DNA from 2 places in the Kitasatospora sp. NPDC059599 genome. Region 1 is predicted to be linked to the other one. Evidence: riboswitches for the same ligand, from Rfam matches in the RefSeq annotation. Region 1 holds a riboswitch; the other holds the start of a gene.

Region 1 (8,071 bases):
CCCGCCGACCGGCAACGAGACCATCTCGATGCTCAAGACCACCTCGCTGGTCAGCGTCATCGCGCTGGAGGAGCTGTTCCGGGCCGGGCAGAACATCTACTCGCGCACCTTCCAGACCATCCCGCTGCTGGTCACCGTCAGCCTCTGGTACCTGTTCCTGACCTCCGTGCTGACCATCGGGCAGTACTACGTCGAGCGGTACTACGCTCGGGGTACCAGCAGGACGCTGCCGCCGACCCCGATGCAGCGGTTGCGCGGCCTCTTCCGCGGCAAGCCGACCCCGAAGGCGGAGCACGACGTCGTTCCGGGGCTCGAGGGAGGTGGTCACCTGTGACCGATCTGACCAAAACCCCTGGGGACACCGTCCCGGGCGAGCCGATGGTCAAGGCCGAGGGCGTGCGCAAGTCGTTCGGCCTGGTCGAGGTGCTCAAGGGCATCGACCTGGAGGTCAAGCCGCGCGAGGTGTTCTGCCTGATCGGCCCGTCCGGCTCCGGCAAGTCGACCTTCCTGCGGTGCATCAACCACCTGGAGAAGATCAACGGCGGGCTGCTCTCCGTGGACGGCGAGCTGGTCGGCTACCGGCGCAAGGGCGACAAGCTCTACGAGCTCCGGGACCGCGAGGTCGCGCTCAAGCGGCGTGACATCGGCATGGTCTTCCAGCGCTTCAACCTGTTCCCGCACATGACCGCCATAGAGAACATCACCGAGGCTCCGATCCAGGTGAAGGGCGAGTCCAAGGCCGACGCGCGCGAGCGCGGCATGGCCCTGCTGGAGCGGGTCGGGCTCGCCGACAAGGCGAAGAGCTACCCCTCCCAGCTCTCCGGCGGCCAGCAGCAGCGCGTGGCGATCGCCCGCGCGCTGGCCATGAAGCCCAAGCTGATGCTCTTCGACGAGCCCACCTCGGCGCTCGACCCGGAGCTCGTCGGCGAGGTGCTGGACGTCATGCGCGGGCTGGCCGAGGAGGGGATGACGATGATCGTCGTCACCCACGAGATGGGCTTCGCCCGCGAGGTCGGCGACGCGCTGGTGTTCATGGACGGCGGCGTGGTGGTCGAGTCCGGCAACCCCCGTGACGTCCTCACCGACCCGCAGCACGAACGCACCAAGGCCTTCCTGTCCAAGGTGCTCTGAACCGTCACCGTCGGCGCCCGGCTGGCAGCTCCTGCCGGGCGCCGATGCTCGCCCGAGTCGTTGGGGCACCGCACGGGTAATAGGCTGGAAGCAGTCAGCCCGTTACCGATTTTCTGGAAGGACCGCCGTGGAGCTCGCCTCGTACGCCGATCTCGCCGTTCGACTGGTGAACACCGAGGAGCCCGAGCGCGGCACCGACACGCTGACCTCCGTGGACGCGGTGCGCGCCCTGTTCTCCGACTCGTCGCGGGCCGCCGCGCTCGCCGACGAGTCCGACCTGCCCCGGCTGCGGGCGGTGCGGACCCGGCTGCGCGGGGTCTTCGAAGCCGCCGCCGAAGGGGACGAGACCCGGGGGGTCGACCTGCTGAACAGCCTGCTGATGGAGTACCCCGTCAGCCCGCTGATCTCCGGGCACGACCACCTGGACGACGCCGGACGGCCGCGCTGGCACCTGCACCTGGCCGACAACTCGCCGACCGCCACCGCGCACTTCAGCGCGGTCGCCTGCATGGGCCTGGCCGTCCACCTCACCGAGTTGGGCGCCGACCGGCTGGGCATCTGCCAGGCCGCGCCCTGCCGCAACGCCTACCTGGACACCTCGACCAACCGCTCCCGGCGCTACTGCTCGGACCGCTGCGCGACCCGGGCCAACGTGGCCGCCTACCGGGCCCGCAAGCGCCAGGAGGCGGAGGCCGCACTGGGCGGCGGGGCGTAACCGGGCGACGGGGCGCAACCGGGCGGCGGGGCGCAACCGGGCGGCGGGGCGCAACCGGGCGACGGGGCGCAACCGGGCGGCGGGGCGTAACCGGGCGACGGGGCGCAACCGGGCGACGGGGCGCAACCGGGCGGGCGGCCGCCCGGGATCAGACCTCCTCCACCCAGACGCCGAGGCGCCGGGCCAGGCCCGGCACCCGGGCCAGCCGCGGGGAGAGCAGCAGCCGCTCCAGCCGGCGGCCCGGCGCCAGCCAGGCCGGGCTCGGGCGCAGCCGCAGCAGCACCCGGCCGAGCACCAGGTCGTCCGGGACCGCGCCGTAGCTGCGGCTGTCGCTGTCCACCGGGCGGTTGTCCGACAGCAGCCACCAGCCCCCGGACCGGCGCTCGGCGGCCCGCTTCACCACCAGCAGGTCCTGCTGGAAGGGGTGCCGGAAGAGCACCACGGCCCCCGGCCGGATCGGCGCGCCGTAGCGGACCAGCAGGCGGTCGCCCTCGTGCAGGGTCGGGACCATCGACCGGCCCGCCACGTCGACCAGCCCCAACGGCAGCGCGCCGCCCCGGTCCCGTCCCCCCGGTTCCGTGCTCCGTGCCACGACTCCTCCTCCCGCGCCGCCGGCCCCCAGTCTGCCGTACGGAGCGTCACCTGTTCGATGTCCGGAATACCCCGGTTCCGGGTCCGCCTTTTGCCCTAGGCCCACCGCCCGATCGCGAAACCACGAGGGCGGAAGGGTAATCTCGGGCGCGGGAAGACGATCTAAGGAAGGACTCCCATGTTCTCTCGTCTGTTTGCACCGCGTGCCACCGCTCACGCCCACTGTGACCTGCCCTGTGGCGTGTACGACCCGGCGCAGGCCCGGATCGAGGCCGAGTCCGTCAAGGCCACCCAGGAGAAGTACCAGGCCAACGAGGACCCGCACTTCCGGGCCCGCGCCGTCATCATCAAGGAGCAGCGCGCCGAGGCCGTCAAGCACCACATCTCGGTGCTGTGGAGCGACTACTTCAAGGCCCCGCACTTCGAGAAGTACCCGCAGCTGCACCAGCTGATCAACGACACCCTGAAGGCCGCCTCGGCCGCCAAGGCGTCCACCGACCCGGCCACCGGCCAGGCCCTGCTGGACCTGATCGCCGAGGTCGACAAGATCTTCTGGGAGACCAAGCAGGCCTGAGCCTGACGCGTCGCCACCCGACCGCCCCCGTCCGCACCGCCGGACGGGGGCGGTCGTGCGTCCACGCCCGGACCGACCCGGTAAGGGTTGCCTGCCCTGAGTGACTGTTATGCTGCCAGGGCGTCCGAGGGGGAAGTCCGGTGTGAATCCGGCGCTGACCCGCAACGGTGAGCACGGCCCGCACCAGCGGTGCGGCCGCGCCAGCCCGATCGCCCCCGGTCGCTGACCTCCCGACAACTCGCCGCGGACTGCGAGGGGAACGGCGCCCCGGCACGCCCGCGGCCCGCGCCCGCCCCGGCACACCCGCGGCCCGAGGCAAGGCGCACCCGTGAACCGCGCACCCACGACCCGTGCGGTCGGCCCGCCCGTCCGCCGAATACCCGCCGTCCCACTCGCCGTCGGCCTCGCCGCCGCGCTGCTGCTCTCACTGGTCTGCGGGGTGGCGTTCGGGTCCTCCGGCATCGCACTGCCCCGCGTGCTGCGGCTGCTGACCGCCGGTCTGACGGGCGGTCGGCTGGACGCCGACGAGGCGGCCGCGTACGCGATCGTCTGGGAGATCCGGCTGCCCCGCACCGTGCTGGCCGCCGTGGTCGGCGCCGGACTCGCCGCGACCGGCGTCGCCGTCCAGGCGCTGGTGCGCAACGCGCTCGCCGACCCGTTCGTCCTCGGCATCTCCTCCGGCGCGGCCGTCGGCGCCAACGCCGTCCTGCTGTTCGGCGCCTTCGCCTCGCTCGGGGCGTGGGCGGTCTCCGCCTCCGCCTTCGGCTCCGCGCTGGTCGCGATGGCGCTGGTCTACCTCGCCGCCCGCACCGCGTACGGGCTCACCCCGCTGCGACTGGTGCTCACCGGCACGGCGCTCTCCTACGGCTTCTCCGCCGCCACCACCCTGATGGTCTTCGCCGCGGACCGCGGCGAAGCCGCCCGGGACGCCATGATGTGGCTGCTCGGCAGCCTCGGCGGCGCCACCTGGGGCTCGGTGCCGATCGCCGGCTGCACCGTGCTGGCCGGGCTGACCTACCTCGGCTGCGCCGCCGGCCGGCTCGACGGGCTCGCCATGGGGGACGAGACCTCCGCCTCGCTCGGCGTGGACCCGGACCGGCTGCGGCGCGAGCTGTTCGTGGTGACCGCCGCCGTCACCGGCACGGTGGTCGCGGTCAGCGGGGCGATCGGCTTCGTCGGACTGCTGGTGCCGCACCTGGCACGGATGCTGGTCGGCGCCGCGCACCGCCGGGTGCTGCTGGTCGCACCGCTCGCCGGCGCGCTGCTGCTGGTCTGGGTGGACATCGCCTCCCGCACCCTGCTGGCGCCCGCCGAACTGCCCGTGGGGGTGTTCACCGCCGTGCTCGGCGTGCCCGCCTTCCTGCTGATGATGCGCCGGCGCGGCCACGCCTTCGGAGGCCGACGGTGACCGACTCGAACGGGGTGCCCCGGATGCCCGATCCCGCCCATCCCGCCGGCCCCGCCGACCCGACCGGGACCGCCGGCCGGACGGAGACCGCCGGCCGGGCGCGGGCCCAGGACCTCGCCGTCGAAGCCGTCTCGGTGGAACTGGCCGGCACCCGGCTGGTCCACGAGGTGAGCCTGGCGGCGGCCGCCGGGCAGGTGGTCGGCCTCGTCGGCCCGAACGGCAGCGGCAAGTCGACCCTGCTGCGCTGCGTCTACCGGGTGCTGAAGCCGGCCGGCGGCGCCGTCCGGCTGGACGGCGACGACCTGTACGCGCTCTCCGCGCGCGCGACCGCCCGACGGGTGGCCGCGCTGACCCAGGAGCACTCCGCCGAGTTCGACTTCACCGTCGCCGAGGTGGTCGCCATGGGCCGGCTGCCGCACCGGCGCGGGTTCGGCGCCCCGACCGACGCGGACCGGGAGCGCTGCGCCGGGGCCCTGCGCAGGGTCCGGGCGGACCACCTCGCCGGACGGGGCTTCCTGAGCCTGTCCGGGGGCGAGAAGCAGCGGGTGCTGTTCGCCCGCGCGCTGGTCCAGGAGCCGCGCCTGCTGGTGCTCGACGAGCCCACCAACCACCTGGACATCGCCCACCAGTTGGAGGTCCTGGCGCTGGCCCGCGAGGCCGGACCGACGGTGCTCACCGCGCTGCACGACCTCAACCTGGCGGCGGGCCACTGCGACCTGCTGTACGTGCTGCGGGCCGGCCGGATCGTCGCCTCCGGGCCGCCCGTCGAGGTGCTCACGCCCACCCTGCTGGCCGGGGTGTTCGGCGTCCGGGCGACCCCGGTCCGGCATCCGGAGACCGGCGCCGTCCAGCTGCTGTTCGACCGCCTCGACCGCCCCGACCGCTCCGACCGCTCCGACCGCTCCCCCGGAGCCTGAACCACCGAAGGAACCACCGTGCGCACCAAGGCCGTTGCCACCACCGCCCTGCTCGCCCTCGGGCTCACCGCCTGCGGCGCGCAGATCGCCCCGAAGGAGGCCGCCACCGGCTCCGCCCACTACCCGGTGACCGTCGAGAACTGCGGCGACAAGCTGACCTTCGCGCAGAAGCCGGCCCGGGCGGTCACCAACGACGTCAACATCACCGAGCTGATGCTCTCCCTCGGCCTCGCCGACCGGATGGCCGGCTACGTCATGCCCGACGACAAGGGCAAGGTCGACCGGGTGCCCTGGAAGGACGGCTACCAGCAGACCGCGTGGCTCTCCAAGAAGACGCTCACCAAGGAGATCGCCCTGGACGCACGGGCCGACCTGGTCCTGGCCGGCTGGCACTACGGCTTCGACGAGGGCAGCGGCGTCACCCCGCAGGCGTTCAAGGCCCTCGGCGTCGACTCGTACGTGCTCAGCGAGTCCTGCCGCAGCGGCAGGGGCGGCGAGCGCGGCGTGATGGACCCGCTGGACGCGCTCTACACCGACCTGGCCAACCTCGGCGAGATCTTCGACGTCAAGGACCGCGCCGACCGGCTGATCGCCGACTCCAGGGCCCGGATCGCCGCCGTCCCGCAGCCCGAGCGCCGCCCGTCCGTCTTCCTGTACGACAGCGGGCAGGACAAGCCGTACACCGCCGGGAAGTTCGCCGCCGCGCACCGGATCATCGCGAACGCCGGCGGGACCAACATCATGGGCGACCTCGCCGACACCTGGGTCACCGCCGGCTGGGAGAGCGTGGTGCAGCGCGACCCCGAGGTGATCGTGATCAACGACTACGCGACCCCGGACGCCGAGGAGAAGCGGAGGTTCCTCAAGTCCTTCCCGCCGCTGGCCGGCGTCTCCGCGATCAGGAACGACCGGATCTTCGTCCTGGACTACGTCGACCTGGTGGAGAGCCCGCGCAACCCGGCCGCGATCGAGGCCCTCGCCGACTACCTGCGCACCGTGCCGGCCCGCTGACGGTCGGGACCGACCGCTCCTCCGGCCGGCGGCGCCGGGCGTACGCTCGGAGTACGAGCCGACGGACCCCGACCGGAGGAGCGAGATCATGACCACCATGGCGGCCCCCGCCGCCTTCGACACCCGCGCGCTGCGCGAGGGCATCGAGCGCTGCGACGCCGAGGCCCTCCTGGCGCTCTACGCGGAGGACGCCGAACTGCGCATGGTCGACCGCAAGACCCAGCCCAGCCACCCCCTGGTGATGCACGGGCGGGAGGAGATCGGCGCCATGCTGGGCGACATCTACGGCCGCGAGATGACCCACAAGCTGGAGCAGGTGGTCGTCCAGGACGACCACGTCGCCTTCCTGGAGTCCTGCCGCTACCCCGACGGCGTCCGGGTCCTGATGGCCTCGATGGCCGACCTGCGGGACGGGCGGATCGTCGACCAGACCTCCATCCAGGCCTGGGACGAGACGGGGCCCGAGCAGTAGGCTCGCAGACATGATCCGCACCGCCGTCGCCACCGACGTTCCCGTCATCCACGCCATGATCCGTGAACTCGCGGAGTACGAGAAGGCCCCGCACGAGGCGGTGGCCACCGAGGAGCAGCTGCACGGGGCGCTGTTCGGCGCCGAGCCCGCGGTGTTCGGCCTGATCGCCGAGGATGCGGCCGGCCGGCCGGTCGGTTTCGCGCTCTGGTTCCGCAACTTCTCGACCTGGCGCGGCACCCACGGGATCTACCTGGAGGACCTGTACGTCCGACCGGAGGCCCGCGGCGGCGGCCACGGCAAGGCGCTGCTGCTGGAGCTCGCCCGGATCGCCGTGGAGCGCGGCTACTCCCGGGTGGAGTGGTCGGTGCTGGACTGGAACCAGCCCTCGATCGACTTCTACAAGTCGATCGGCGCGGTGCCGATGGACGAGTGGACCGTGTACCGGCTCACCGACGAGGCCCTCGCCGCCGCCGGCAGCCGCTGAGCGGACCGGAGGAGTCCGGGAAAGGGTCTGCCACCCTGCGTCGCAATGCCTTACCATCAGTAACTCCCGAACCGGGATGCGGTAGGGCAGAGCGATGGCGGATCCGCAATCCCGGTGCCCCCTTTGAGGGGCGGCAAGCAGGGGTAACAAGCGGGGTACCAAGCAAGCAAGGCGCGTCACCCAGGAGGCAAGGGTGTCCCAGATCGACAGCGATCTCGGTGTTCAGGATTTCGTGGAGGTCCGGCTCCCCGCAGCGGGGGCCTACCTCTCCGTGCTGCGAACAGCGACGGCCGGGTTGGCGGCCCGGTTGGACTTCACCCTCGACGAGATCGAGGACCTGCGGATCGCGGTCGACGAGGCCTGCGCCATCCTGCTCCAGCAGGCGGTGCCGGGCTCCGTCCTGTCCTGCGAGTTCCGCCTGGTCGGCGACTCGCTCAAGGTCACCGTCTCCGCCCCGACCACGGACGGCAAGGCCCCCGAGCGGGACACCTTCGCCTGGACCGTGCTCTCCGCGCTGGCCGGCGAGGTCGACTCCTCGGTCGCCGAGGACAAGACCGTGTCGATCAGCCTGCACAAGAAGCGCGGCGGTTCCACCGCCCACTGACCGGGCGGCCGAACGCACGTCACGGATGTGCAGCACCGAGCAGCACCCGCGCAAGGGCCGTCCGCCGCACCCCCTCCGGGGCCGGCGGGCGGCTCCCGGTACCGCCCCCGGGGCGGTACGACCAACGAGACGATTCCGGGGCCGCCGGCCCCGGTGCTCCCGGA
Region 2 (4,674 bases), on a different contig from region 1:
CGATCGACGGGCAGCCGGTCGCCAGCGCCTCGAACACGAGCACGCCGTCGGCGCGGGTGAGTCCGGAGCCGCCGGACTCCTCCCGGACGTACACGCCGGCCAGGCCCAGGTCGGCGGCCTTGCGCAGCACGTCCAGCGGGAAGTGCTTGGCCTGGTCCCACTCGACCGCGTTCGGCGCCAGGTGCTCCCGGGCGAAGGCCCGGGTGGTCTCGGCGACGGCGCGCTGGTCCTCGGTGAGGTCGTTCATCGCGCTCATCCCATCGTCGGCATCGTGAAACTCGCGCCCTCCTTGACCCCGGAGGGCCAGCGCGAGGTGACGGTGCGGGTGCGGGTGTAGAAGCGGATCGCGTCCGGGCCGTGCTGGTTGAGGTCGCCGAAGCCGGAGCGCTTCCAGCCGCCGAAGGTGTGGTACGCGATCGGCACCGGGATCGGCACGTTGACCCCGACCATGCCGGTGTTCACCCGGCGGGCGAAGTCCCGGGCGGTGTCGCCGTCCCGGGTGTAGATGGCCACGCCGTTGCCGTACTCGTGCTCGCTGGGCAGCCGCAGCGCCTCCTCGTAGTCCGCGGCACGCACCACGGTCAGCACCGGGCCGAAGATCTCCTCCCGGTAGATCCGCATGTCCGGCGTCACCCGGTCGAACAGCGAGGCACCGAGGAAGTAGCCGTCCTCGTGGCCCTCCAGGCGGAAGTCCCGTCCGTCCACGACGAGTTCGGCGCCCTCCCCGACCCCGAGGTCCAGGTAGCCACGGACCCGCTCCAGCGCGTCGGCGCCGACCAGCGGGCCGAAGTCCGCCGCCGGGTCGTCCGAGCGGCCGACCCTGAGCGCGGCGATCCGCTCGACCAGCTTCGCCACCAGGGCGTCCGCGGTCTCCTCCCCCACCGGGACGGCCACCGAGATCGCCATGCAGCGCTCGCCGGCCGAGCCGTACCCGGCGCCGACCAGCGCGTCGGCGGCCTGGTCGAGGTCGGCGTCCGGCATCACGATCATGTGGTTCTTGGCGCCGCCGAAGCACTGCGCCCGTTTGCCGTGCGCGGCGGCCGTCGCGTACACGTACTGGGCGATCGGCGTGGAACCGACGAAGCCGACGGCCTGCACCCGTGGATCCTCCAGCAGGGTGTCCACGGCCTCCTTGCCACCGTTGACCACGTTGAGCACGCCCGGCGGCAGCCCGGCCTCCAGGAACAGTTCGGCGAGGCGCAGCGGCACCGACGGGTCCCGCTCGGAGGGCTTGAGGACGAAGGCGTTGCCGCAGGCCAGCGCGGGCGCCGCCTTCCACAGCGGGATCATCGCCGGGAAGTTGAACGGCGTGATGCCGGCGACCACGCCGAGCGGCTGGCGCATCGAGTACACGTCGATGCCGGTGCCGGCGTTGTCGCTGAACTCGCCCTTCAGCAGGTGCGGGATCCCGGCGGCGAACTCCACCACCTCCAGACCGCGTTGGAGGTCACCGTGGGCGTCGGCCACCGTCTTGCCGTGCTCGGCGGAGAGCAGCCGGGCCAGCTCCTCCTTCTCCCGCTCGACGAGCTGCAGGAAGCGCAGCAGCACCCGCGCCCGCCGCTGCGGGTTCCAGGCCGCCCACGCGGGCTGGGCCTGCGCGGCGTCGGCGATCACCGCCTCGACCTCGGCGCGGTCGGCCAACGGCACCCGGGCCTGCACCCGGCCGGTGTTGGGGTCGTACACGTCGCCGTACCGCCCGGACGAGCCGGGTGTGCGCTTGCCGGCGACGAAGTGCGTCAGTTCACGGACCATCGGTTCCTTCTCTCGACATGGGTGGGGAGAGGAGGAATGGAGGGGGCACCGCCGACACCGGCGACCGCGCGCACGGTTGTGCGCCGGCACGGTGTACGGCAGTTGACGGACCGTCAGAAGCGGGGCGCCCTGACGGTCGGCAGCACGGCAGCGGCACGGGAGCCTCGTCGGCACCCGTACGGATCAGCAGCCCGAGTCATGCGTGTCGTCTCCATCCTCGTGGAAAACACGAACCACCCGCGGCCGGTATCCTGACTCCCGGATCCACGCCCGCCCCCGGGCCTTCCCGGCTGGCTGCCAGTGGCCGTCTACCTGCGAGGACGAACTCCCCGGTCACAGTGGCGGGACCGTGCCGGACTCACACCGGCTTCCCTGACACCGCGGACCTGCCCTCGACCATATAGTTGGACGTCCTAGTAAGTCCAGAGCCCCGGCCGCGCGCCGCGCCCGCCCACCTGCCCGGCCGCCCGGCCGCCCGGCCGCCCGCGCCCAGCCGCGCGGGAGACGCCACCTCCGCCGTCACCCGGCCGGACCGAACCGTCTCGAAACGCCGACGGCAGTGGCTCCCCGATCGCCCGACCGCGTGAACCGATCCGGACCGAAGGCTTGTCTTCCGCCCCCGTTCGGTCCCCGTCCGGGTGCCCGGGGCCGGTGTCCGCCGGAAGGTGAGCGCGTGGGGCGGAGCGGACACGGCGACAGAAACACGGAGACATGAGACTCATGAGGTTCGATCGCGGCAGGCGCCCACGCTCCTGGCGAGCGCGAGCAGGCCGAACCCTGGCCGTCCTCGGCCTGGTACTGACGGGAACGGGCATGGGCTTCCACCCGGCGCCGGCCTCCGCCCTTGTCACGGCGGACTTCCGCAGCACCTCGGTGGTCCTGACCAACAACAGCGACCTCCCGCTGATCCTGACCGACCACTACCTCCAGCACGGGTGCTGGGAGACCGAGCCACCGGCCCGGATCGAGCCGGGCAAGGTGGCGCTCTGGAAGTCGGTGTCCTGCGGGGCCGGAACGGGCACCGAGGGCTCGGCCTTCTACCGGATCGACAACGACAAGGGCCCCAACCTGCGCCTGCACTGGGACAACGCAGCCGTCGGCGGGCAGAGCTACGACGAGACGGTCCCGAACGGCTACGCGCTCTCCCGCGACGGCGGGGACGGCGACCACACCACCGTCAACTACGCCTTCGACTGCAACTCACGGATGTGCGACGGCATCCCCGACGACTGGAAGCTCCACGGCGTCGACATCGATCCGGGGGACGGCAGCCCGATGAAGCACATCGACCTGCCAGGCATGGGCGCCGACGTGAACCGGCCCGACATCTTCGTCCACCTCGACTGGATGGCGGACGACACTCCCGGCAACGTCCACAGCCACCAGCTGTCCGCCCAGGCGATCAAGAGGGTGGTCGACGCCTTCGCCAACGCGCCCTACCAGCGTCGAGGAGCCCCCGGACCGGGCATCAACCTGCACGTCGACGCCGGCCCGGACAGCATCCTCGACTTCTCCACCGGCCGGACCTGGGGAGCCCTGAGCCGGGCACGGCAGGTCGCCGAGGTCGACAACCTCGGCACGTTCAAAGGCGATTGCCCGAATCCGAGCAACCCGGACCCGGACAATGACGCGTGCAACTACGTGTGGGACGACTTCTACAAGATCAAGACGGCCTCCGGTGGCTTCGTCAGTGCCGGCCGTTCGCCGGTGTTCCACTACGCGCTCTCCGCTCACCTGCTCGCCCCCGGCAGCAGTTGGAACGGTTACGCTCCCCGCGGCGCCAGCGATTTCGTCCTCGCACTCGGCAACCAGCCGCACCACGTCGGCACCGAGGACGATCAAGCCGGCATCCTCATGCACGAACTCGGCCACAATCTGAGCCTGGATCACGGCGGAGGGGACGCCGTCAACTTCAAACCGCAGTACTTCAGCGTGATGAACTACTCGTACGGGTCGGGGATGACGAGCGGGCCCACCACGTACATCGACTACTCGCGGGTGGCGACCGGCCTCGACGAGAACCGGCTGGACGAGAACACCGTTCCTCCCACCGGAACCGTGCCCTACGGCATCCGTCGTTACTGCGCAGCGGTCAAGAAGTACGTCACCACCTCGACCAGCCTCAACTGGGTCGACTGGAACTGCGACGGCAACGTCGACCAGGTGCCCGTCCCCGCCGACATCGACGGCGACGGCGCGATGACCTCGCTCGCCGGATACGACGACTGGGCGCATCTGAAGCTGACCGGCGGAGCGATCGGCCATCCCGGCATGCCGCCGCTCCCGGAGCCGGAGGCGGTCCGCGAATTCGACGACAACGTGGCCCGGCTGATGCAACCGCCGGACACCACTGCCCCGGTCACCACCGCCACCGCCGATCCGCCCCCGAACGACGCCGGGTGGAACAACACCGACGTCACCGTCACCCTCGGCGCGACCGACGACATCAGCGGCACGGCCAGGACCGAGTACGACATCGACGGGAACGGCTGGACGGGTTATGCGGGCCCGATCCTCCTCAACACCCCGGGCAGCCACGTCCTGTCGTACCGCTCCATCGACCGGGCACAGAACATCGAGGACACCAAGACCCTTCCGGTCCGCATCGACCGGACACCACCGATCACCACGGCCACCATCAGCCCGAACCCCAACCCGGCCGGCTGGATCAACGCGGACGGCACCGTCACCCTCACCGCCACCGACGACCTCAGCGCAGTGGCGGGCATCACCTACAGCACGACGGGCGCCCAGGCGACGCCACTCACCACCGTCCCCGGCGACACCGTCAACCTGAAGATCGACCAGGAAGGCGAAACCGTCCTCACCTTCCACGCCACCGACCACGCCGGTAACGCCGAGACGGACAAGACCCTCACCGTCAGGCTCGACAGGACCCCACCCGTCTCCACGTTCACCACC

What was found. Region 1 has a riboswitch for cobalamin ahead of ACFV04_RS33040 (FecCD family ABC transporter permease). Riboswitches for the same ligand answer to the same signal wherever they lie in the genome.
Region 2: it holds a riboswitch for cobalamin, as region 1 does, so the genes downstream of both, ACFV04_RS31815 (CoA-acylating methylmalonate-semialdehyde dehydrogenase) here and ACFV04_RS33040 (FecCD family ABC transporter permease) in region 1, are expected to answer to the same signal.

Annotation. Positions count from the first base shown of each region.
Region 1 covers NZ_JBHWCL010000128.1:7,005-15,075, reverse strand. Annotated here, with positions in the region: gene ACFV04_RS33065 (amino acid ABC transporter permease) at 1-334, shown strand, start outside; gene ACFV04_RS33060 (amino acid ABC transporter ATP-binding protein) at 379-1,131, shown strand; gene ACFV04_RS33055 (CGNR zinc finger domain-containing protein) at 1,259-1,846, shown strand; gene sodX (nickel-type superoxide dismutase maturation protease) at 1,995-2,357, opposite strand; gene sodN (superoxide dismutase, Ni) at 2,616-3,011, shown strand; cobalamin riboswitch at 3,099-3,247, shown strand; gene ACFV04_RS33040 (FecCD family ABC transporter permease) at 3,340-4,419, shown strand; gene ACFV04_RS33035 (ABC transporter ATP-binding protein) at 4,416-5,336, shown strand; gene ACFV04_RS33030 (ABC transporter substrate-binding protein) at 5,355-6,347, shown strand; gene ACFV04_RS33025 (nuclear transport factor 2 family protein) at 6,436-6,819, shown strand; gene ACFV04_RS33020 (GNAT family N-acetyltransferase) at 6,830-7,303, shown strand; gene ACFV04_RS33015 (anti-sigma regulatory factor) at 7,497-7,907, shown strand.
Region 2 covers NZ_JBHWCL010000119.1:3,278-7,951, forward strand. Annotated here, with positions in the region: gene ACFV04_RS31810 (acyl-CoA dehydrogenase family protein) at 1-256, opposite strand, end outside; gene ACFV04_RS31815 (CoA-acylating methylmalonate-semialdehyde dehydrogenase) at 253-1,752, opposite strand; cobalamin riboswitch at 1,976-2,168, opposite strand; gene ACFV04_RS31820 (OmpL47-type beta-barrel domain-containing protein) at 2,566-4,674, shown strand, end outside.